DNA from 3 places in the Streptacidiphilus jeojiensis genome. Region 2 is predicted to be linked to each of the others. Evidence: predicted binding sites of a transcription regulator. Region 2 holds the regulator's gene; each other region holds the start of a gene.
The links. Region 2 encodes HrcA, which represses chaperone genes, less so after heat shock. Its sites were predicted from a motif close to TTNGCACTCNGNNNNNCNGAGTGCNAA; they were not measured.

Region 1: ABUW04_RS26270 (FmdB family zinc ribbon protein) is a predicted target of HrcA. The motif match lies at 4,539-4,565, and genes of this name have one in related genera.
Region 3: groL (chaperonin GroEL) is a predicted target of HrcA. The motif match lies at 2,420-2,446, and genes of this name have one in related genera.

The regions. Positions count from the first base shown of each region.
Region 1 is NZ_JBEUKS010000010.1:95,706-103,157, reverse strand. Features, by position in the region: gene ABUW04_RS26285 (hypothetical protein) at 1-2,389, opposite strand, end outside; gene ABUW04_RS26280 (hypothetical protein) at 2,382-3,194, opposite strand; gene ABUW04_RS26275 (Crp/Fnr family transcriptional regulator) at 3,296-4,054, opposite strand; gene ABUW04_RS26270 (FmdB family zinc ribbon protein) at 4,187-4,522, opposite strand; gene ABUW04_RS26265 (potassium/proton antiporter) at 4,655-6,148, opposite strand; gene ABUW04_RS26260 (penicillin acylase family protein) at 6,373-7,452, shown strand, end outside.
Region 2 is NZ_JBEUKS010000009.1:243,326-250,777, forward strand. Features, by position in the region: gene ABUW04_RS25195 (ATP-binding protein) at 1-317, opposite strand, end outside; gene ABUW04_RS25200 (S41 family peptidase) at 552-3,803, opposite strand; gene ABUW04_RS25205 (16S rRNA (uracil(1498)-N(3))-methyltransferase) at 4,005-4,748, opposite strand; gene dnaJ (molecular chaperone DnaJ) at 4,783-5,928, opposite strand; gene hrcA (heat-inducible transcriptional repressor HrcA) at 5,973-7,004, opposite strand; gene htpX (zinc metalloprotease HtpX) at 7,219-7,452, shown strand, end outside.
Region 3 is NZ_JBEUKS010000010.1:235,250-242,701, forward strand. Features, by position in the region: gene ABUW04_RS26820 (DUF4031 domain-containing protein) at 1-195, opposite strand, end outside; gene ABUW04_RS26825 (hypothetical protein) at 192-554, opposite strand; gene groL (chaperonin GroEL) at 643-2,265, opposite strand; gene ABUW04_RS26835 (cold-shock protein) at 2,602-2,802, opposite strand; gene ABUW04_RS26840 (MoaD/ThiS family protein) at 3,279-3,554, opposite strand; gene thrC (threonine synthase) at 3,551-4,834, opposite strand; SAM riboswitch class I at 4,852-4,997, opposite strand; gene ABUW04_RS26850 (glucosyl-3-phosphoglycerate synthase) at 5,197-6,162, shown strand; gene ABUW04_RS26855 (alpha,alpha-trehalose-phosphate synthase (UDP-forming)) at 6,193-7,452, shown strand, end outside.

The DNA.
Region 1 (7,452 bases), on a different contig from region 2:
CGAGGGCGGCGTCCCTGGACCGGGGCGTGTGCAGCGCGGTCCACATCAGGTCGGCCAGCGGCTCGGCCAGGGCGGGCCGGGCGTCGGCGAGCGCGAGCGGCAGCGGCCAGTCCAGCCGGTCGGCGAGGTCGGCGGCGGTCTCGTCGTCCCAGACCTCCGCCACCTCGGTGAGCGCCAGCCGGACGATGGCGACCAGCCCGAGGTCCTGGTGGGAGGGGCGCCGGTCGCTGGTCCAGGCGTGCAGCCGGCGCAGCACGGCCAGGCTGCTGTCGGCGTCGACCGCGAGCCTGATCACATTGAAGGAGGCCACCGGCAGTTGCGCGCCCTCGCCCCGGACCGCGATGCCGGCCAGCCGGTCGAGGGCCGCCGAGGTGCGCCGCGCGCCGCGCGGATAGCCGAGGCCCATGGCGGCGGTCCAGCGCAGCGCCGCGGACTCCGTGCCGGACCAGTCCTCGATCAGGGCGCGGACCGGCTCGCGGTAGCGGTCGTGCCGGGCCGCCTGGTCCAGTGCGGTCGCGGCGAACAGCCTGCGGCGCAGGGAGGCGGCGCCGGCGAGCGGCCGCAGCAGTTCCTCGTGGCCGTGGTCGAAGTCCCGGGCGCACAGCTCCCCGACCGCGACCGCGGCGCGGACCCACACCTGCGGCCGCGGATCGTCGGCCAACTGCCGCAGCCAGCGCACGATCGGGGCCCTGGCGGCGTGGTGCCGGTCCCAGACCTCGGCCAGCACGGCGCCGGGAAGGGCGCCGCCCCGGTAGCCGACCAGCCGGGCCGGCACCTCGATGCCGGCGGTCTCGGTCACCCCCTCCCGGACCTCGGCGCGGGACAGCAGCAGGTCGGACTCCGGGTCGTCGGAGAACAGCGGCCGGGAGGGGGTCCGTTCCGGATCCGTCTCCATGGAGAGCTCCCAGGTCAGCGTGTGCGCAGCCAGGGAGACGGTGCTGTAGGTGAGGCCGCCGAGGACGGCCAGGGCGACCCGGAAGGCGGCCGGGTGCAGCACGTCGGCGGTGCGGTGGTGCGGGAGCCGGTCCGGACCCGGCGCGGAGTCGGCTGCGCGGCCCGGGGCGGTGGCGTCCCGGTCCAGTCCGGCGAACCACTCCTGGGCCTGACGCAACGACAGGGTCCGGCACTCGTCCAGGAGTTGTCGACGGGTCAGGCTGCCGCGCAGGTGACCGGCGAGCAGTCCGGCGAGCAGCCCCACCTCGGCCGGGCGCAGCTCGTCCAGGCCCACCGCGGCCAGCACCTCCGGGTCCTCGGCCAATGCCGCTGCCTCGCGCAGCAGTTCGGGCGGAACGGGTTCCTCTGGAGCCGGGCCCGCAGCCATCCCCACGTGTGGCTGCGGACCCGCTCCGGTCGGGGGCACCGCCGGGGGCTGCCGCAGCTGCTCCCGCAGCCGGGACTCCAGCAGTGCGCTTGCGGGCGGGGGCGGGCAGGTCGTCCCGTAGCGCCCGCCCAGCAGTGGCACCACCGCCGCGCCGACGGTGACGACCAGCACCGCGTAGCAGTCGCGCCGGGCCAGGGCCGCCGCGAACACGTCCAGGTGCACCTCGTTCGGCAGGGCGGAGGACGGCAGGCCAGCGGGCAGTTCCAGGAGGAAGCCGACTCCGCGGTGATCGCCGTCGAGCACCGTCCGGTCCAGCGCGGTCAGGTCGGCGCCGGGTTCCACCCGGCGGACGCGGGCGGTGCTCCCCTCCCCGTCCGGGAGCGGGCCCCCGGACGCACCGCCCGCGTCGTCCGTGGCGGCGGCGCCCGCCGGCTCGCCCGACGCGTCGGGTCGAGGGCCGGGGGCTGCCGTCCGGTGCGGCGTCAGATCGTCCAGCAGGGCCAGCGCGGTACTGGTGCGGCCGGTCCCCGGTGCGGCTCCCAGCAGCAGCAGCCGGTTGGCGTGCAGCATCCGGCGCAGCGTCAGGTATCCCTGCGGCTCCTCGTAGTACCGCCGCAGCCGCCGCAGCTCCTCCGCGGGCACCGGCCCGCTGCGCGCCGCGGCGCTCGGCCGGCCGGCGCCCAGGTTGAGGTTGAACACATCGCCGATCTGGGCGCGGTGGAACACCGAGCTGACGAAGCTGTTGAGGTCGCCGCCGGCCCGGAAGCTGGCACGGGTGGAGCTGCGGGCCCGGGACGCCGCGGCCATGTCGGCGGCCTGCTCGTCCGCCTCGCCGTCCTGGCCCTCGCCCAGCGGCTTCCTGGCGAGCTCCCGGAACCGGTCGGCCTCGCGTTCGGCCTCGGCCTGCTCGACCTTCCCGTCCCGGCCCTCGTCCCGGCCCTGGCCCTCGCCCTGGTCCGCGCCCCTGCCCTCGCCCTGCTCCCGGGCGCCCTCGGCACCCTCGACGTGCTCCCCGCCCCGATGGGGCCGCTGCGCTTCGACGGCACCGCCGTCCGGGTCGTCAGGCACGGTCGCCCCCACCGAAGTTGTTGGTGCGGCCGATGTGGGTCGGGCCCTCGTAGCGGTTGTGCGAGTTGAACGAGACGTCGCCGTTGTCGACCCGGACCCGCGCCAGCGGGTCCGGGCCCTCCCGCCCCGCCTCCCCTGCCTGCTCCTCCGCGAAGCCCGCAGCCCCCGCGGACCCGGCAGCCTCCGGCTGGGCCGTCTCGTCCGCCAGTACCGGCGCGGGACGCCCCGGCAGCATGAACCAGGCGGTCGCGGGCCCCTCCTTCAGCTGGACCCGGGCCGGGACGTACTGGTCCGGGTCGATGTAGCGGCCGCCCGGCAGCACCACCTCGGCGTGCAGCCGGTCCGAGGTGACCAGGACCAGGTCGGCACGGGCCTGTTCCAGCGCCAGCCGCGCAGTGCGGCAGTCGGCCAGCCGGCAGGCCAGGTCCACCGCCTGCCCGCTGATCCCCTCCTCGTCGTGCCGGACCGGCCCGACGTGCATGCCGACCCGCAGCCCCAGCGGCCGCTCCTGCCCCGCGTTCTCCTCCTTGAGCAGTTCGTTCACCTCGACCACCCACAGCCCCAGCATCCGGCTGGGCGGCATCCCGGCCAGGGCGGCGAGCACCCCGTCCCCCCGGTCCTCAAGGTGCAGCGCGCCCTCGGTGATCCGGGCGTACTCGAAGGCCCCGTGCACCACGCGGTAGAGCTGCCTGCGCATCCGGGTCTTGGCGGCGTCGTCGTACTGCCCCGAGCCGCGGGCGTCCACGCTCACCACCAGTTCGTAGACGCCTTCGCTCCCGCTGCTGCCGTTGGTCGCTTCGAGCACGATCCCCCCTGGTGGTGTGCCGGCGGTGCTGCTTCTGCTGTTGCTGTGTTCTGTGCTCGAATCCCAGTCTTGGTCGCTGTGGTCGCGGTGTCTGTGACCGTTTACAGGTTCCGGTCCGCCGCTCGGCGTTCGCCGGTGCCGCCGTCCGCCCCGTCCGCCAGCAGCTTCAGCAGGGCGGGTTCGAGGATCTCCACCCTGCGGTTGCCGGTGCGCACCACCTGCTGGTCGCGGAGCAGGCGAAGTGCCTTGGCCACGGCTTCCCTGGTCGCGCCCACGGTCGCGGCGAGTTCGTCCTGGGGCAGGTGCACGACGGCGGTCGGCGGTTTTCGGCCCCGGCGGTCGGAGGGGCCGGCCGGGGTGTAGGGGCCGGTGCCGTTCACGGTGCTCAGCTCGACCAGTCGGGCGGCGAGCCTGCGGAGCACGGTCATGGAGGCGAGCGCCGAGCGCTCGCTGTCGGCGCTGCGCAGGCGGGAGGCCAGCTGGCGCATCACCAGGGCGCCGATGCGGGGATTGACCGCGAGGAAGCGACGGAAGCTGTCGCCCGGAACCACCACTGCCTCGACCGGTCCGAGCGCTCGTACGGTGGCGCTTCGAGGACGGTTGTCGAGGGCTGCGAGCTCCCCGAGTAACTCGCCGGGGCCGCGGATCCCGAGGATCAGCCGGGTGGCGCCGCGGTCGGTGCTCACCGAGACGGTGGCCCAGCCGTCGAGGAGCAGCAGCACATGGGTGCTGCGGTCACCCTCGACCATGAGACCGGTGTCGGCGGGGAGACTTCGGCGTGGGCCCAGCGCCAGGAAGGCTTCGTACTCCTGGCGGGTGAGCGCACGGGCAAAGGCCTGGTCGTCGCCGAGTAACCCCATGAACACCCCCCCGGGTGAGCCTTGGCTGGATACCGATGGTGACAGAGCCGGGCGCACAGGGGGATGACTTTAGGTCACGCTGGGATCACTATTGTTTCCAACGTGCGGTGGAAATAAGGAATTTCGGTGCGGTCAGGCGGCCGGGGAGCTGCTTCCCGAGCTGGAACCGGTGCTGCTCCCGGTGGACGGCGCGGGGCTGGAGCTGCCGCCCGAGCTCGACGACGAGTCGCCGGACGAGGACGTCGAGGAGGCCGCGGCCGGCTTGGCCGCCCCCACCGTGCTGCTCGAGGACGAGCGGCTGTCGGTGCGGTAGAAGCCGCTGCCCTTGAAGACCACGCCGACTGCGGAGTAGATCTTGCGAAGCCTGCCGTTGCACGTCGGGCAGACGGTCAGGGCGTCGTCCGTGAACTTCTGGACCGCCTCGAGGCCGTTGCCGCACTCGGTGCACTGGTACTGGTACGTCGGCACTGTCTTTTCCTCCTGGCTGGCACTCTCGCCTGATGAGTGCTAACGACGGTCAATGATGCGGTATTCCGCGGCGATAGTCCACCGTGACCACTGTGAGCTGTGGCAATGCGAGCCGTGACGCCTCCGCGACGGTCAGTAGCTGTCCCGCTGTTCGAGCCAGCCGGCGAGCTTGCCGCCCCGGTCGACGGCGCGCAGCCGGCGCTCGGCGCGGTCCCGCACCTGGTCGGTGGTGACCACCAGCAGGTCGTCCCCGGCCCGCAGCACGGTGGTGGGTCCCGGGACGAAGCTGGCGCCGTCCCGGACCACCAGGGTGACCGCGGCGCCCTTGGGCAGCCGCAGCTCGCTGACCTCCACGCCGGCGATCCTCGACCCGGGGGCCAGGGTCAGCGACAGCAGGTGTCCGCGCAGCCGTTCCACCGGCGCGGACTCCACGTCGAGCCGGTCCGCGTGGCCCGGGTCGCCGATCCGCAGCCGTCGCGCCACCCAGGGCAGCGTCGGGCCCTGGACCAGGGTGAACACCACGACCAGCAGGAACACGATATTGAAGAGCTGGTGCGCGCCCGGCACCTGTCCGACCACCGGGATGGTGGCCAGCACGATGGGCACCGCCCCGCGCAGCCCGGCCCAGGAGAGCAGGGTCTGCTCGCGCAGCGTGATGCCGAACGGGGTCATCGTCAGCAGCACCGACAGCGGCCGGGCCAGGAACACCAGCACCAGGCCGACGACCAGCGCCGGGACGATCGCGTCGCCCATGGTGTGCGGCGTCACCAGCAGCCCGAGCAGGACGAACATGCTGATCTGGGCGATCCAGGCGAGCCCCTCGGCGAAGCCGCGGGTGGCCGGTCCGTGCGGCAGTCGGGAGTTCCCCAGCACCAGGGTGGCGATGTAGACGGCGAGGAAGCCGGAGCCGTGCAGCAGGGCGCCGCCCGCGTAGGCGAGCAGGGCCAGCGCGGTCACCGCGATGGGGTAGAGGCCGGAGGAGGGCAGCGCGACCCGGCGCAGCGCCAGCGAGCCCAGCCGGCCCACGGCGAGCCCGATGACCAGGCCGATGGCCAGCTGCATGGCGATCGAGCCGACCAGCACGTACCAGCTGTCGATGGGACCGGTGGTGGCGAAGGCGACGACCAGGATGACCACCGGGGCGTCGTTGAAGCCGGACTCGGCCTCCAGCAGCCCGCTGAGCCGGGACGGCAGCGGGACCCGGCGCAGCACCGAGAAGACCGCGGCGGCGTCGGTGGACGAGACCACCGCGCCGAGCAGCAGCGACAGCCGCCAGTCGGTGCCGACCAGCAGGTGCGCGCCCAGGGCGGTGACCCCGACGCTGACGCCGGTGCCGAGGGTCGCCAGCACCGCGGCGGCCGGGGCCGCCGGTCTGATGCTGGTCCAGTTGGTGCTCAGGCCGCCCTCGGCGAGGATGACCACCAGCGCGGCGTAGCCGAGCACCTGGGTGAGTGACGCGTTGTCGTATCCGACGCCCAGTCCGTCCTGGCCCAGCCCGACGCCGATGCCGAGGTAGAGCAGCAGGCTGGGCAGGCCGCTGCGGGAGGCGAGCCGCACGGCGGCCACGGCGACGAGGAGGACCAGGGAGAAGGCGAGGAGCAGGGTGTCGAGATGGTGGACTGTCACTCAGGGGCACCTCACAACGGCAGGCGTCAGACGGGCAGTCAGATAATTACTCTGTCTAACATTTTACCTTGCCTTGGTGATCTCTTGTCCAGGGTGAAGAATCTGGGCGAATGCGGAGGCCGATACCAGTCATCGGGCCGTTCGGTTCAAGTGTTAGCGTCGGCTCCGCCGCACAGCACCGCGCCCTCAGGCGGCGGACGAGCCCCTGCCCCACAAGGACCCTGATGCCCCGCACCAAGAAGTTCCGCCGGCTCCGACTGCTGGTGATCCTTGTCGTCCTGCTGCTGGTCGCCGGCGCAGGACTCGGCGGCTGGCTGGGGGTGAGGACCGTCAAGTCCTCGTTCCCGCAGACCACCGGCACGCTGCGGCTCGCCGGGCTCTCGGCGCCGGTCAGCGTGGACCGCGACAGCAAGGGCATCCCGCAGATCTACGCGAACACCCCGGCGGACCTGTTCAAGGCCCAGGGATACGTGCAGGCGCAGGACCGCTTCTGGCAGATGGACGTCGACCGGCACATCACCGCGGGCACCCTGGCCTCGATGTTCGGCAAGGGACAGGTGGAGACCGACGCCTTCATCCGCACCATGGGCTGGCGCGACGTGGCACAGCAGGAGTACGACACCAAGCTCGACGCCACCACCAAGCAGTACCTCCAGGACTACGCGGACGGCGTCAACGCCTGGCTCGCCGAACACCCCGGCGGGGCCGGCGCCTCGCTGGAGTACGCGCTGCTCGGCACGGCCTACAGCGGCTACAAGCCGGCGCCGTGGACCCCGGTGGACTCGGTGTCCTGGCTGAAGGCGATGGCCTGGGACCTCAGCGGCAACATGCAGCAGGAGATCGACCGCTCGCTGCTCTCGCAGAAGCTCAGCAAGGAGCAGATCGCGGAGCTGTACCCGTCCTACCCGTACAGCACCAACAGCACCATCCTGAAGACCGGAACGGTCACCGACGCCGGCACCGCCAAGGCCACCTACCACCCGGCGGCCGGTGACGGGTCGTCGGGCTCCTCGGGCTCGTCGGGCGGCTCGTCCGGCAGCGGCGGAAGCAGTTCCGGCACGACGACCCAGGCCTCCTCGACCACCGGCAGCAGCGGCGCCGTCTCCAGTGCGGTGCAGGCCTCGCAGGCGGCGACCACCCAGCTCGCCGCCAACCTGGACAGCATTCCCGCGCTGCTCGGCGACCCGGGCCAGGGCATCGGCTCCAACTCCTGGGTGGTCTCCGGCAGTCACACCACCACCGGCGAACCGCTGCTGGCCAACGACCCGCACCTGGGCCCGGGGCTGCCGTCCATCTGGTACCAG
Region 2 (7,452 bases):
TGGACGGTGTCGCTGAGCTGCTGCTCGGCCGAGGCCCAGTCGAAGAACACGGCCGGGGCCGGCTCCGCGGGGGGCGGTTCGGCCGCGGGCGGCGCTGCGGCGGGCGCGGGGGGCACGCCCATCGCACGGAGCATCAGTTTCCTTGCCTCGGCGCTGCCGGGGTCGTACTGCAGCGCCACCGCGATCTCGGCGACGGCCTGGTCGGACTCGCCGTCGTCCAGCAGCAGCGCGGCCAGATGCAGACGCAGCGGGACGTCCGCCGGGGCGGCCTCCAGGGCGGAGCGCAGACTGCGTATCAGCGGGGAGTCTTCAGCCATGCCGACGACCCTAACCGGCCGGTCAACCCCGTTGCGGGGCGGGGGGATCACCCGTGGGCGAACGACCCTTCCGGGGGCGGCGGGATCCTCGGGTGCGGGCCGTGGATGGCTTGTCGCGCAGTTCCCCGCGCCCCTAGGGGGCTGCAACTGAACCACTGTGGATAAGTTGCAGCCCCCTCAGGGGCGCGGGGAACTGCGCGCCCAACCATGTACGGTCCGCAGCCGAGAAGCGACCTACAGCCCCGGAACGGGCGGCGGCGTCGCGGCAGGGTTCCGCTCCAGCGCGGCCAGCGCCGTGCGGACCGCCTCGTCGAGCTGGGGGTCGCGGCGGGCGGCCCAGTCCTGCGGGGTGCAGACCACCTCGATGTCCGGGTCGATGCCGTGGTTCTCCACCCCGAAGCCGTAGCCGTCCAGCCAGAAGGCGTACCGGGGCTGGGTCACCCCGGTGCCGTCCACCAGGGAGTACCGGCCGTCGATGCCGATGACCCCGCCCCAGGTGCGCACGCCGACGACCGGGCCCAGCTTCAGCGCCTGGAACGCGGCGTTGACGATGTCGCCGTCCGATCCGGCGAACTCGTCGGCCACCGACACCAGCGCGCCGCGCGGGGCGTCCATCGGGTAGGGGACGGGAGGGCTGGTGCGGACCAGGTCCCAGCCGACGACCCGGCGGTTCAGCTTCTCGATGATCAGCTGCGAGGTGTGGCCGCCGCGGTTCTCCCGGACGTCCACGATCAGGCCCTCCCGGGCCATCTCGAAGCGCAGGTCGCGGTGGATCTGGGCCCAGCCGTTGGCCACCATGTCGGGAACGTGCAGGTAGCCGAGCCGTCCGCCGGACAGTTCGCGGACATGGGCCCGCCGGCCCGCCACCCAGTCGTGGTAGCGCAGCGGCTCCTCGGTGGCGAGCGGGATCACCACCACGGTGCGGGTGGCCTCACCGGCGCCGTTGGCCTGACCGACGGTCAGTTCGACCGGCTTGCCGGCCGTGCCGACCAGCAGCGGACCGGGTCCGGCGGTGCTGTCCACCGGGACGCCGTCCACGGCCAGCAGCGATTCGCCGGCCCGGACGCTGACGCCGGGGGCGCCGAGCGGCGAGCGGGCCGCCGGGTCGGAGGACTCGCCGGGCAGCACCCGGGCCACCCGCCACACCCCCGCCTCGTCGCGGACCAGGTCCGCCCCGAGCAGCCCCTGCCGACGGTTGCCGGCCACGCCCTGGCCGACGGGCTGGACGTAGGCGTGCGAGGTGCCCGGTTCGGCCTGCAGCTCCCACAGCAGGTCGACCAGCTCGCTGTAGCTGCCGACCCGCTCCACCAGCGGGCGGTAGCGGGCCTGGATGCCGGTCCAGTCGATGCCGTTCATGTCGACGCGCCAGAAGTTGTCGCGCATCAGCCGGGCGGTCTCGTCGAACATCTGCCGCCACTCGGCGGCGGGGTCGACGGTGACCCGGATCCGGGAGAGGTCCACGGTCGCGGCGTCGTCCTGCTCGTCCTTGCCGACCCGGTGGTCGGCCGGGACGATCCGCAGCTCGTTGCGGTCGACCACGGCGAGGCGGCTGCCGTCGCCGCTGACGGCGAACCGGTCCAGCTCGTCGACCAGGGTCTCGGCCCGGCGGGTGCCGAAGTCGAACCGCTCCAGGCTGCTGCGTTCGGCCTCGCCCTCCGGGGTGGCCTTGGCGTTGCCCAGCTCGCCGGTGAGCGGGTGCTCCAGCCACACCACCCCGCCCTTGACCGCGCGCAGGTCGGTGTAGCGGCCGCTGGAGACCGGGAAGGGGACGATCCGGTCGGACAGGCCCTCCAGGTCCAGCCGGGTGCGGGCGGGGGCGTCGGCGCCGTCCTCGTCGCCCTCGCCTGCGGCGCCGTCGGCGGAGTCCTTGGTGGCGTCCTCGGCCGGCTCGCCGTCCTCGGAGTCGCTGTCCTTGTCGCCCTTGCCCAGGGCCCGGCCCAGCGGCTGCGGGCCGAACGGGGAGAGCGTGTCAGCCGCCAGGGTGAGCAGGTAGGGGCGGCAGGCGAGCGGGAAGGAGAGGTCGAAGACGTGCTCGTCGTAGACCGGGTCGAAGTCGCGCATCGACAGGAAGGCGAGGTGCTTGCCGTCGGTGGTAAAGGTCGGCGCGTAGTCGTTGAAGCGGGGCGGGGTCAGCTCGGTGACGGTGCCTTCGGCGAGCTGGGCCAGCCGCAGCTGGCGCGGCACCTCCTCGGAGTCGGCGCAGTGCGACCAGACCAGCCACTGCGAGTCCGGCGCGAAGGCGAGGCCGCTGGCCTGGGCGGCGCCGCTGCGGTCCAGCTCGCGGACGGTGCCGTCGGCGACGGTGACCAGCAGGACCAGGCCGTCGCGGTTGGCCACGGCGAGGGTGGAGCCGTCCGGGGAGGCGGTGAGCTCCTCGACCCGGCCCAGGGCGCCGACGGCGATCCGGCGGCCGTCGGAGAACTCCAGCCCGTCCTCGCCCTCGGCGTCGGTGACCCACACCGACCCGCCGTCAGCGAGCACCTGGGGCAGCCGGTTGCGCACGCCCGGCGTGGCCGAGAGCGCACGCGCCGGCCCGTCGCGGTGGGTGACCCGGTGGATGCTGCCGCGGACCTCGATGACGCTGGCCCGGGCCTCGGCGTCCGGGGCGATGTGCCCGAGGTGGCGGGCGGCGTTGATCGGGTACGGCTGGCGGTCGACCCGGGGACCGCCGAGACGGATCTCCAGACGGCGGGGGCGGGCGTCCGTCAGGTCCTCGACCAGGTAGAGGTCGCCGCCGCTGTGGTAGACCACCCGGGTGCCGTCGGTGGAGGCGTTGCGGGCGTAGAACTCGTGGTCGCTGTGGCGGCGCAGGTCGGAGCCGTCGGGCAGGCTGGACCACAGCTGGGCGACACCGTCCTGGTCACTGAGGAACGCCACCCGGTCGCCGACCCACATCGGGGAGTCGATGTTGGCCCGGCCGTCGAGGTCGGCGTGCAGCCGGCTGAAGTCGCCCTCGGTGCCGATCCAGAGCTTGCCGGCGGTGCCGCCGCGGTAGCGCTTCCAGTGCGCGGGCTCGCGGCCCATCCCGGCGCTGGACAGCAGGACGCGGTCCCCGCCGGGCTCGGCGGCGACGCCGCCGACGCGGCCGTACGGGAGTTCCCTGGCCGGGGAGCCGTCCAGCGGGACTTCATAGGCCCACGGGTGCGCCCGTGACATCCTGCCGACCGAGCTCAGGGCGAGGACCTCGCCCTCGGCGGTCCATCCCAGCACCGTGGTCTGCAGGCTGCCCCAGTAGGTCAGCCGTCGCGCGGGGCCGCCGTCGGCCGGTGCGACATGCACCTCCGGTGCGCCGTCACGGGTCGAGGCCCAGGCGATCCACCGGCCGTCCGGGGAGATCCGCGGGCGGGCCACCGGGACCTGGTCGGCGCTCACGCGCCAGGCGCGGCCGCCGGCGACGGGGGCGAGCCAGACGTCGTCCTCGGCCACGAAGGTGACCAGGTCAGCTTGGACGTGGGGGTAACGGAGGTAGCTGTCGGCGTGTGTCACGCGGTCACCTTAGCTGTCACCCCGAACAGTGGGGCAAGGTTTTGGCTGACGGCGATACGTGCGGCTGGGAGCGGGGTTCTCGCGCAGTTCCCCGCGCCCCCAGGTGAGTGCAACTGACCCACAGCCGTTCAGTTGCAGCCCCGTTAGGGGCGCGGGGAACTGCGCGACAAGCCAGCTACGGTCCGCAGCCAAGCAAGGACGTCAGCCCCAGCGCCCGGTGCGGGCCAACAGCACGGAGCCTGCCGCCACGCCCGCCGTGGACGTGCGGAGCACGGACGGGCCCAGGCGGTAAGGGGCCGCGCCGGCAGCCGCGAACTGGGCGAGTTCGTCCGGCGAGACGCCACCCTCCGGGCCGACGACGAGGACGATGTCGCCCTTGACGGGGAGCTCCGCAGTGGCCAGCGGCAACGATCCCTCCTCGTGGAGCACCGCGGCCAGCGCCGCCCCGGAGAGGAGTCCGGCCAACTGACGGGTGGTCATCGGGTCGCGGACCACCGGGAACCGCAGCCGGCGGGACTGCTTGCCGGCCTCCCTCGCGGTGGCGCGCCACTTGGCCAGCGCCTTGGCCCCGCGCTCGCCCTTCCACTGGGTGATGCAGCGCGAGGCCGCCCAGGGCACCACCTCGTCCACGCCGGCCTCGGTCATCAGCTCGACCGCCAGCTCCCCGCGGTCCCCCTTGGGCAGGGCCTGGACCACCACGACCCGCACCGCCGGCTCGGGCTCGGCCAGCAGCGCGTCGACCCGGACCTCCAGCACGTCCTTGCCGACCACGCCGACCACGGAGCCGGAGACGGCCGCTCCCGCGCCGTCCGCCAGCACCACCGGCTCGCCGACGGCGAGCCTGCGGACGGCGACGGCATGACGGCCCTCGGGGCCGTCCAGCCGCACCACCGCCCCGACCGGGGCGAGCTGCGCGCTGTCGACGACGAACACCGGGGCTGTCATGCCGTACCTACTCCACTGCTGTACTGACGGGCGCTCAGGAGCGACCGTTGAAGGCGTCCTTCAGACGGGAGAACAGGCCCTGCTGCCCGGGTGCGAAGGTCCCCGAGGGGCGCTCCTCGCCGCGCAGCTTGGCCAGCCGCCGCAGCAGCTCCTCCTGCTCGGGGTCGAGCTTGCTGGGCGTCTGCACCTCGACGTGCACTATCAGGTCGCCGCGCCCACCGCCGCGCAGGTGGGTGATGCCGCGTCCGTGCAGCGGGATGGACTGTCCTGACTGGGTGCCGGGGCGGACGTCGATCTCGACGGTGCCGTCCAGGGTCTCCAGCGGGACCTTGGTGCCGAGCGACGCCGCCGTCATCGGCAGGGTGACCGTGCAGTGCAGGTCGTCGCCGCGGCGCTGGAAGGTGGAGTGGGCGTTCTCGCTGATCTCCACGTAGAGGTCGCCGGCCGGGCCGCCGCCGGGGCCGACCTCGCCCTCGCCGGCCAGCTGGATCCGGGTGCCGTTGTCGACACCGGCCGGGATCTTCACGGTCAGCGTGCGCCGGGCGCGGACCCGGCCGTCACCGGCGCACTCCGGGCAGGGGGTGGGCACCACGGTGCCGAAGCCCTGGCACTGCGGGCACGGGCGGGAGGTCATGACCTGGCCCAGGAAGGACCGGGTGACCTGGGACACCTCGCCGCGGCCGCGGCACATGTCGCAGGTCTGCGCGGAGGTGCCCGGGGCGGCGCCCTCGCCGTTGCAGGTGGTGCAGACGACGGCGGTGTCGACCTGGATGTCCTTGGTGGTGCCGAACGCGGCCTCTTCGAGGTCGATGTCGATCCGGATCATCGCGTCCTGGCCGCGCCGGGTGCGCGAGCGCGGCCCGCGCTGGCCCCCGGACGCGCCGAAGAAGGCGTCCATGATGTCGCTGAAGCCGAAGCCCGCGCCCGCACCGAAGCCGCCGGGGCCCGCGCCGCCGCCGCTCGCCGAGAGCGGGTCCCCGCCCAGGTCGTAGACCTGCCGCTTGTTGGGGTCGGAGAGGACCTCGTAGGCGGCGTTGATCTCCTTGAACCGCTCCTGCGTCTTCGGGTCGGGGTTGACGTCCGGGTGGAGCTCGCGCGCCAGCCGGCGGAACGCCTTCTTGATCTCGTCCTGACCCGCGTCACGCCGGACGCCGAGTACCGCGTAGTAGTCCGTGGCCACCAAAATGCTCCGCTTGTTTCCGTTTCGAGGGGTCCAGAGGACTGCTAGGACGCAGCCAGGATCTGACCGACGTATCGTGCAACGGCCCGGACGGCGCCCATCGTGCCCGGGTAGTCCATCCGCGTCGGTCCGACCACGCCCAGTTTGGCGACGGTCTCGTCGCCCGAACCGTAGCCCACCGACACGACCGACGTGGAATTCAGCCCTTCGTAGGCGTTCTCGTGACCGATCCGAACCATCATGCCCGCGTCGCCGGTCTCGCCGAGCAGCTTCAGCAGGACCACCTGCTCCTCCAGCGCCTCCAGTACCGGGGCGATGGTGAGCGGGAAGTCGTGCGGGAAGCGGGTCAGGTTGGCCGAGCCGCCGATCACGACCCGCTCCTCGGTCTGCTCGGCCAGCGCCTCGAACAGGGTGCTGAGGACGGCCGTGACCGCGCCCCGGTCCTCCCGTTCGAAGCTCTCGGGCAGGTCCTGGAGCAGCGTCGGCACCTCGACGAAGCGCTGCCCGCCGGCCCTGGTGTTCAGCCGGGAGCGAAGATCCGCGAGGACGGTCTCGCCGACCGCAGTGGGGCAGTCGATGAGCCGCTGCTCCACCCGTCCGGTGTCGGTGATCAGCACCAGCATCAGCCGGGTCGGCGTCAGCGCGACCAGTTCGACGTGGCGGACCGTGGACCGGGACAGCGAGGGGTACTGCACCACCGCGACCTGCCGGGTCAGCTGCGCCAGCAGCCGGACCGTGCGGGCCACCACGTCGTCCAGGTCGACGGCGTGGTCCAGGAAGCTGCCGATCGCCCGGCGCTCGGCCCCGGACATCGGCTTCACCTCGGTGAGCCGGTCGACGAAGAGCCGGTAGCCCTTGTCGGTGGGCACCCGGCCCGCACTGGTGTGCGGCTGGTGGATGTAGCCCTCGTCCTCCAGCGTCGCCATGTCGTTACGCACCGTGGCCGGCGACACGCCGAGGTTGTGGCGTTCCACCAAGGCTTTGGAGCCGACCGGCTCCTCGGTGCCGACGTAGTCCTGGACGATGGCACGCAGAACCGCCAGCTTGCGGTCGTCGAGCTTGCGCTCCTCAAGCACGGGGCACGCACCTCACTCCCTACCGGTCCTGCCGGGCGCCGGGCCGAACACTCTGGCCAGAACTGGCACTCTGGATGAATGAGTGCCAAGAGCTGTGCGGCCAGTGTAAGGCGCGAGGGTACGCGACCGGAACGCCTGGGCCGTCCCGTACGTACCTGTTGGTAGGCCCGAACAGGGCAGAATTGGGTAGCACGCACATTTTCGAGGAGGGGCCATGGCCAGGACACGCTTCGCACCGGACCGCGGACTGACGAGCCGGATGCTGATGACGATGTTCTTCATCGGCCTGCTGTACGTGGTGTTCGTGGGCGCACTGATCGTGCTGCTGAAGGGCGCCTGGCCGTTCGTGGTGATCATCGCCGGCGGCCTGTTCATCGCCCAGTTCTGGTTCAGCGACAAGATCGCGGCCTTCAGCATGGGCGCCCGCGAGGTCTCCGCCCAGGAGTAC
Region 3 (7,452 bases), on a different contig from region 2:
CACAGCCTCCGCCCCTGCCGCCACCGCCGCCGCGTACAACCGCTCGGGCACGTCGTAGTGATCCCGCTCGAACCCCCGCTCCGGCACCCCCAGCGCCCGCGCGAACTCATGCAGCTCCTCCAGCGAGCTGTCACTGACCAGGTGCGACCACATGCGCCCGTGCCCCGGCACCGCCGGCGGATCGATCAGGATCATGCCGGACCCAGGCTCCCGACAGGGGCGACCACGATGCCCTCCTTCTCGCAGACCCAGTGCGGGTCAGGACCGAGCTCCGGCTCCACACTGAGCGCCTGGAGCTCGCCCTCCACCGCGCAGGACCCGCACAGCGGCCAACGCCCGTAGGAGTCCAGCAGGGCGTCCTGGATGTCCTGGGCGACCAGCCCCAGCAGGAACTCCGCGCCGTCCGGCCACTGCTCCACCCACCAGCGCCGCTGCGCCACCGCGTCCTCCAGCAGCGAGACCACCCCGGCATCGGCGATGTCGCGGGTGGTCAGGTCGCGCAGCACCCCGGCCCGGGCGCTGTGCAGTGCGGTCTCGACGGTCTCGGCATCCATACCCCCATGATGCCGCGAGGCGGCCCTCCCCTTGACCGGGGAGGACCGCCTCGCAGTTCGAACAGGTTGGAACGACTGATCCGGAGGATCAGAAGTCCATGTCGCCACCCGGCATGCCGCCGCCCGCGGGGGCACCGGCCTTCTCGGGCTTGTCGGCGATGACGGCCTCGGTGGTGAGGAAGAGCGCGGCGATGGAGGCCGCGTTCTGCAGGGCGGAGCGGGTGACCTTGGCCGGGTCGATGATGCCGGCCGCGATCAGGTCCACGTACTCGCCGGTGGCAGCGTTCAGGCCGTGGCCGGCCGGAAGGTTGCGCACCTTCTCCACCACGACGCCGCCCTCGAGGCCGGCGTTGAAGGCGATCTGCTTGATCGGGGCCTCAAGGGCGACCTTGACGATGTTGGCGCCAGTGGCCTCGTCGCCCTCCAGCTCCAGCTTGTCGAAGATGATCCCGGCCTGCAGCAGCGCAACGCCACCACCGGCGACGATGCCCTCCTCGACAGCGGCCTTCGCGTTGCGGACGGCGTCCTCGATGCGGTGCTTGCGCTCCTTGAGCTCGACCTCGGTCGCGGCGCCGGCCTTGATGACGGCCACGCCGCCCGCGAGCTTCGCCAGGCGCTCCTGGAGCTTCTCGCGGTCGTAGTCCGAGTCGCTGTTCTCGATCTCGGCGCGGATCTGGTTGACCCGGCCGGCGACCTGGTCGCTCTCGCCGCCACCGTCGACAATGGTGGTCTCGTCCTTGGTGATGACGACCTTGCGGGCGCGGCCCAGCAGCTCCAGACCGGCGTTCTCCAGCTTGAGGCCGACCTCCTCGGAGATGACCGTGCCGCCGGTGAGGATGGCGATGTCGCCGAGCATGGCCTTGCGGCGGTCGCCGAAGCCCGGGGCCTTGACGGCGACGGACTTGAAGGTGCCGCGGATCTTGTTGACGACCAGGGTCGACAGGGCCTCGCCCTCGACGTCCTCGGCGATGATCAGCAGCGGCTTGCCGGACTGCATGACCTTCTCCAGGATCGGGAGCAGGTCCTTGACCCCGCCGATCTTGGAGTTGGCGATCAGGATGTACGGGTCCTCGAACGAGGTCTCCATACGCTCCAGGTCGGTGGCGAAGTAGGCGGAGATGAAGCCCTTGTCGAAGCGCATGCCCTCGGTGAGCTCGAGCTCCAGGCCGAAGGTCTGCGACTCCTCGACGGTGATGACGCCTTCCTTGCCGACCTTGTCCATCGCCTCGGCGATGAGCTCGCCGATCTGCGGGTCGGCGGCGGAGATGGAGGCGGTGGAGGCGATCTGCTCCTTGGTCTCCACGTCCTTCGCCAGCTCCAGCAGCTGCGCGGAGACGGCCTCGACGGCCTTCTCGATGCCGCGCTTCAGAGCCATCGGGTTGGCGCCGGCGGCTACGTTGCGCAGACCCTCGCGGACGAGGGCCTGGGCGAGCACGGTGGCGGTGGTGGTGCCGTCGCCCGCGACGTCGTCCGTCTTCTTGGCGACCTCCTTGACGAGCTCGGCACCGATCTTCTCGTACGGGTCCTCGAGCTCGATCTCCTTGGCGATGGAGACACCGTCGTTGGTGATCGTGGGGGCGCCCCACTTCTTCTCCAGGACGACGTTGCGGCCCTTGGGGCCGAGCGTGACCTTGACAGCGTCGGCGAGCTGGTTCATCCCGCGCTCAAGGCCGCGACGAGCTTCCTCGTCGAACGCAATGATCTTGGCCATGGAAGTGGTCCTCCCGGACAGGGTGGCTGCGTGTGGACCGCGCTGGCGCCCGCGACGGACGGACCCGGCCTGCGGCGGTCACTTCCCGCCGCGTCCGGGGCCTCACCTACCCGGCCCGTTGTCACTCTCTACCTCAGAGTGCTAACGCCAATGATTAGCACTCTGCCCCCTTGAGTGCAAGCAGATGGGTGATCAGACAGCCGCCTGCCGGGGACCCCGGACGCCGGTAGGCCCGCACCCCGAGGGGTACGGGCCTACCGGAAGACCTGCGTTGTGCTTCGTTCGGAACGAGGCTCGGCCGGTCCTGTCACTAGTCAGCGATCGCTCACCGAGCGGTCACACCACGCGGACCATGTCCGCCTGCGGACCCTTCTGACCCTGCGAGATCTCGAACTCGACCCGCTGGCCCTCTTCGAGCGACCGGTACCCGTCCATCTGGATCGCGCTGTAGTGGACGAACACGTCCGCACCACCGTCGACCGCGATGAAGCCGTACCCCTTCTCCGCGTTGAACCACTTGACGGTGCCCTGAGCCATTCCAAACTCCCCTATTACTGGCCCTTTCACGGACCGCACTCCGCGGACCGGACCGAAGGCGCCGCGCAACCCGCAACGCTTCGACCGACGCTGAATGTATCCACTCGGGTGCCCTCAGCAACAGGGCATAAGTGAGGGAATTCTTGGGAGGCCTTAACGGGCGGAGCGATTGTTATCGCAACAAAGGTCCGCAAAATGACCCGGACATAGTGGACCTATGTGTCATTTCGCTTAAGAATTTCTGACGCCCCAGTGACAGCTCTGCGCCCACCGCTGTCTCAGTCAACGGGACAGGTGGGGATTGGCCGCTCAGCAACAGGGGTAACCGGAAGCCACTCTACCTCTCCCGGACCACCGCACCGCACCGGGGCACGGCCGGCCCTCGACGGGGCGCACCACGAGGGGAGGTGACAAAGCGAAAGCCGGGACGCCCCCGAAGGGACGCCCCGGCCTGCCCGCGATTACTGCGGCGAATTTCAGCCACCCGCGACGGCGGGAATGATCGAGACCCCGGCGCCGTCCGGAGTGGCCGTTTCCAGGCCGTCGGCAAAGCGCACGTCGTCCTCGTTCACATACACGTTCACAAAGCGGCGCAGCTTGCCGCTGTCGTCGAGGATCCGGCCGCGGATGCCGGTGTGGTTGGCCTCCAGGTCGTCGATGACCGCGGCGAGGGTGGCACCCTCGGCCGCGACCTCGGCGGCACCGCCGGTGTAGGTGCGGAGGATCGTCGGAATGCGGACGGAGACACTCATGCGAGGCCAGCCTCTCGGAACGAGTCAAGGGTGGGACGGATGGTGGCGGACAGGCCGGTGGTGGGCTCCACCGCGTCCAGGGTCTTCAGACCGTCGCCGGTGTTGAGGACCACGGTCTCGGCGGTCGGGTCGAGCAGCCCGTTCTTGATCAGCTTCTGCAGCACGCCGACCGTCACCCCGCCGGCGGTCTCGGCGAAGATGCCCTCGGTGCGGGCCAGCAGCTTGATCGCGTCCACCACCTGCTCGTCGTTCACATCCTCGACCGCGCCGCCGGTGCGCCGGCAGATGTCCAGGACGTAGGGGCCATCGGCCGGGTTGCCGATGGCCAGCGACTTGGCGATGGTGTCGGGCTTCTGCGGCCGGATCACGTCATGGCCGGCCTTGAAGGCCACCGAGACCGGGGAGCAGCCCTCGGCCTGGGCCCCGAAGATCTTGTACGGCTTGTCCTCGACCAGGCCGAGGGCGATCAGCTCCTTGAGCCCCTTGTCGATCTTCGTCAGCTGCGAGCCCGAGGCGATCGGGATCACGATCTGGTCCGGCAGCCGCCAGCCCAGCTGCTCGCAGATCTCGTACGCCAGGGTCTTGGAGCCCTCGCCGTAGTAGGGGCGCAGGTTGACGTTGACGAAGCCCCAGCCCTCGCCGGCCGGGTCGCCGATCAGCTCCGAGCAGAAGCGGTTCACGTCGTCGTAGTTGCCCTCGATGCCGACCAGCTCGCCGCCGTACACCGCAGCCATCACGATCTTGCCCTGCTCCAGGTCGTGCGGGATGAACACGCACGAGCGCAGCCCGGTCCTGGCGGCGGCCGCGCCGACCGCGCCGGCCAGGTTGCCGGTGGAGGAGCAGGAGAGGGTGGTGAAGCCGAAGGTGCGGGCCGCCTCGACGGCGATCGCGACCACCCGGTCCTTGAAGGAGTGGGTGGGGTTGCCGGAGTCGTCCTTGACGTACAGGCCGCCGGTGACGCCCAGCTCGCGGGCCAGGTTGTCGGCCTTGACCAGCTTGGTCCAGCCGGGGTTCAGGTTGGGCCGGGAGGCGACGTCGGCGGGGACCGGCAGCAGCGGCGCGTAGCGCCAGATGTTGGTGGGGCCCGCCTCGATGCGGGCGCGCAGTGCCTCGGGGTCACCGGTGGGCAGCTCGTAGGCCACCTCGAGGGGTCCGAAGCACTCGATACAGGCGAAGTCCGGAGCGAGTGCGGTACGCGCGCCGCACTCCCGGCAGGACAGCGCGACGGCGGGTCCGAAGGATTCGGCGGTCACAACGGACTCGGTGGTTACAGCAGCCATGATGGCGAGGCCCTCTCTCCTCATCTTCCCCGCGGCGCGTCTCGCCGCAGGACGGAATTGGCACCTTCCCCACCAGGGCCTCAACAGCTTGAGCTGCGGCTTTGCTGGCAGGAGGGTTGCCGGGACTTCAACGGGCCGTTCCCTCAGTCCCTCTGGATGAGCTCTATGGCGATCCGGGCTCCGCAGCTCGCTGCGGACGCTGCCCGGAAGGCATTTGTGGTGACAACGGTTAGACCCGCCGTGCGGCGGCAACGTGTCGTCCCCAAGACTGTAACCGAAGCCCCGCCCACCGATCACTGGCTGTCCGCGAGGCGAGACACCCGGCACCACCGGAGTTCCGGTGCCACCACCCGAGGAGTCCTGTGCTTGACGAGGTCGCCGACTGGCTGCGCCGCCGCTCCTGGACGGCCGCCGACCGACCGCTGCCGGACCTGCTGGCCGCCAAGCAGGCCGGCGGCACCACCGTCAGCGTGGTGCTGCCCGCGCTGGACGAGGAGGCCACCGTCGGCGGGATCGTCGCCGCGATCCGCCGCGAGCTGATGGAGGCCGTGCCGCTGGTGGACGAGCTGGTCGTGGTCGACTCCGGATCCACCGACCGCACCGCGCAGGCCGCGGCCGACGCCGGGGCGACGGTGGTGCACCGGGACTCGGTGCTCCCCGAGCTGCCCGCCGTGCCCGGCAAGGGCGAGGTGCTCTGGCGCTCACTGCTGGTGACCAGCGGCGACCTGGTCTGCTTCATCGACGCCGACCTGCGCGAGTTCGACCCCGCCTTCGTCTCCGGGATCATCGGACCGCTGCTCACCGACCCGGACGTGGCCTTCGTCAAGGCGATGTACGACCGGCCGCTGGAGACCGACACCGGCAGCATCCCGGCCGGCGGCGGCCGGGTCACCGAGCTGGTCGCCCGCCCGCTGCTGAACCTCTACTGGCCGCTGCTGGCCGGCTTCGTCCAGCCGCTCGGCGGCGAGTACGCGGCCCGGCGCAGCCTGCTGGAGCGGCTGCCCTTCCCCACCGGCTACGGGGTGGAGCTGGGCCTGCTGGTGGACGCCCTGGAGCTGGCCGGCCTGGACGCGCTGGCCCAGGTGGACGTGGGCGTGCGGCACCACCGGCACCAGGACGCGCTGGCCCTGGGCCGGATGGCGGCCAGCATCCAGCTGACCGCCCTGGACCGGCTGGCCCGCAGCAACCGGATCAAGGCCACCGACGACCTGGCCACGCCGACCCTCACCCAGTTCACCCGCACCGCGTCCGGCTTCACCCCGACCACGGTCGACCTCCCGACCACCGAACGTCCGCCGATTGCCACGCTGACCGGCCCGGACGTTTGACCCCGCTCCGCACAGGCAAGGCTCTGCACCATGGTCAACGCAAGTCCGTCCACACCGCCGCAGGCCCGGGTCCTGCTCGCCTCCAACCGGGGGCCGATCTCCTTCACCGTGGAGGACGACGGCACGCTCACGCCCCGCCGCGGCGGTGGCGGGCTGGTCTCCGGCCTCAGCGCCATCGGCGACGAGATCGAGTCGGTCTGGGTCTGCGCCGCGCTCACCGAGGGCGACCGCGCCGCGACCCGGCAGGGCAAGCTGGGCGACCCCTCGGTCCGCATGCTGGACATCGACGCCGGCACCTTCGCCCGCGCCTACAACGGCATCGCCAACTCCACCCTGTGGTTCGTCCACCACCTGATCTACAACACCCCGACCACGCCGGTCTTCGGCTCCTCCTTCCGTCGCGAGTGGGCCTCCTACGAGGCCTACAACCGGGCCTTCGCCGAGGCCCTGGCCGAGGCCGCGGCGCCGGGGGCGACCGTGCTGGTCCAGGACTACCACCTGTCACTGACACCCCGGCTGCTCCGGGAGCTGCGCCCGGACCTGCGGATCGGCCACTTCTCGCACACCCCGTGGGCCCCGCCGGACTACTACCGGCTGCTGCCCGACGACATCGCCAGGGACGTGCTGGTCGGCATCCTCGGCGCGGACCAGGCCGGGTTCCTCACCCGCCGCTGGGCCTCGGCCTTCGCCGACTGCTGCGAGGCGGTCCTCGGCGCCGAGGTCGACCGGAGCGCGCTGACGGTCACCCACGAGGGCCGCACCACCCGGCTCGGCGTGCACCCGCTGGGCGCCGACGGCGACTTCCTGCGCGAGCGCGCCCACCGGCCCGACGTCGACTCCCGGCTGGCTGCCCTGCGCGAGGCCGTCGGCGACCGGCGCACCATCGTCAGGGTCGACCGCACCGAGCTGTCCAAGAACATCGTCCGCGGCCTGCACGCCTACCGGCACCTGCTGCACACCCGTCCGGAATGGCTGGACCGGGTCGTCCACATCGCCTTCGCCTACCCCTCACGGCACGACCTGCCGGAGTACCGCGAGTACACCGCCTCGGTGCTGCGGGTCGCCCAGGAGATCAACGACGAGTTCGGCACCCCCGACTGGCAGCCGGTGCTGCTCGCGGTCGACGACGACTTCGCCCGCTCGCTCGCCGCCTACCGGCTCGCCGACGTGGCCCTGGTCAACCCGATCAGGGACGGGATGAACCTGGTCGCCAAGGAGCTCCCGGTGGTCTCCGACGACGGCTGCGCCCTGGTGCTGTCCCGGGAGGCCGGCGCCTACGAGGAACTGGGC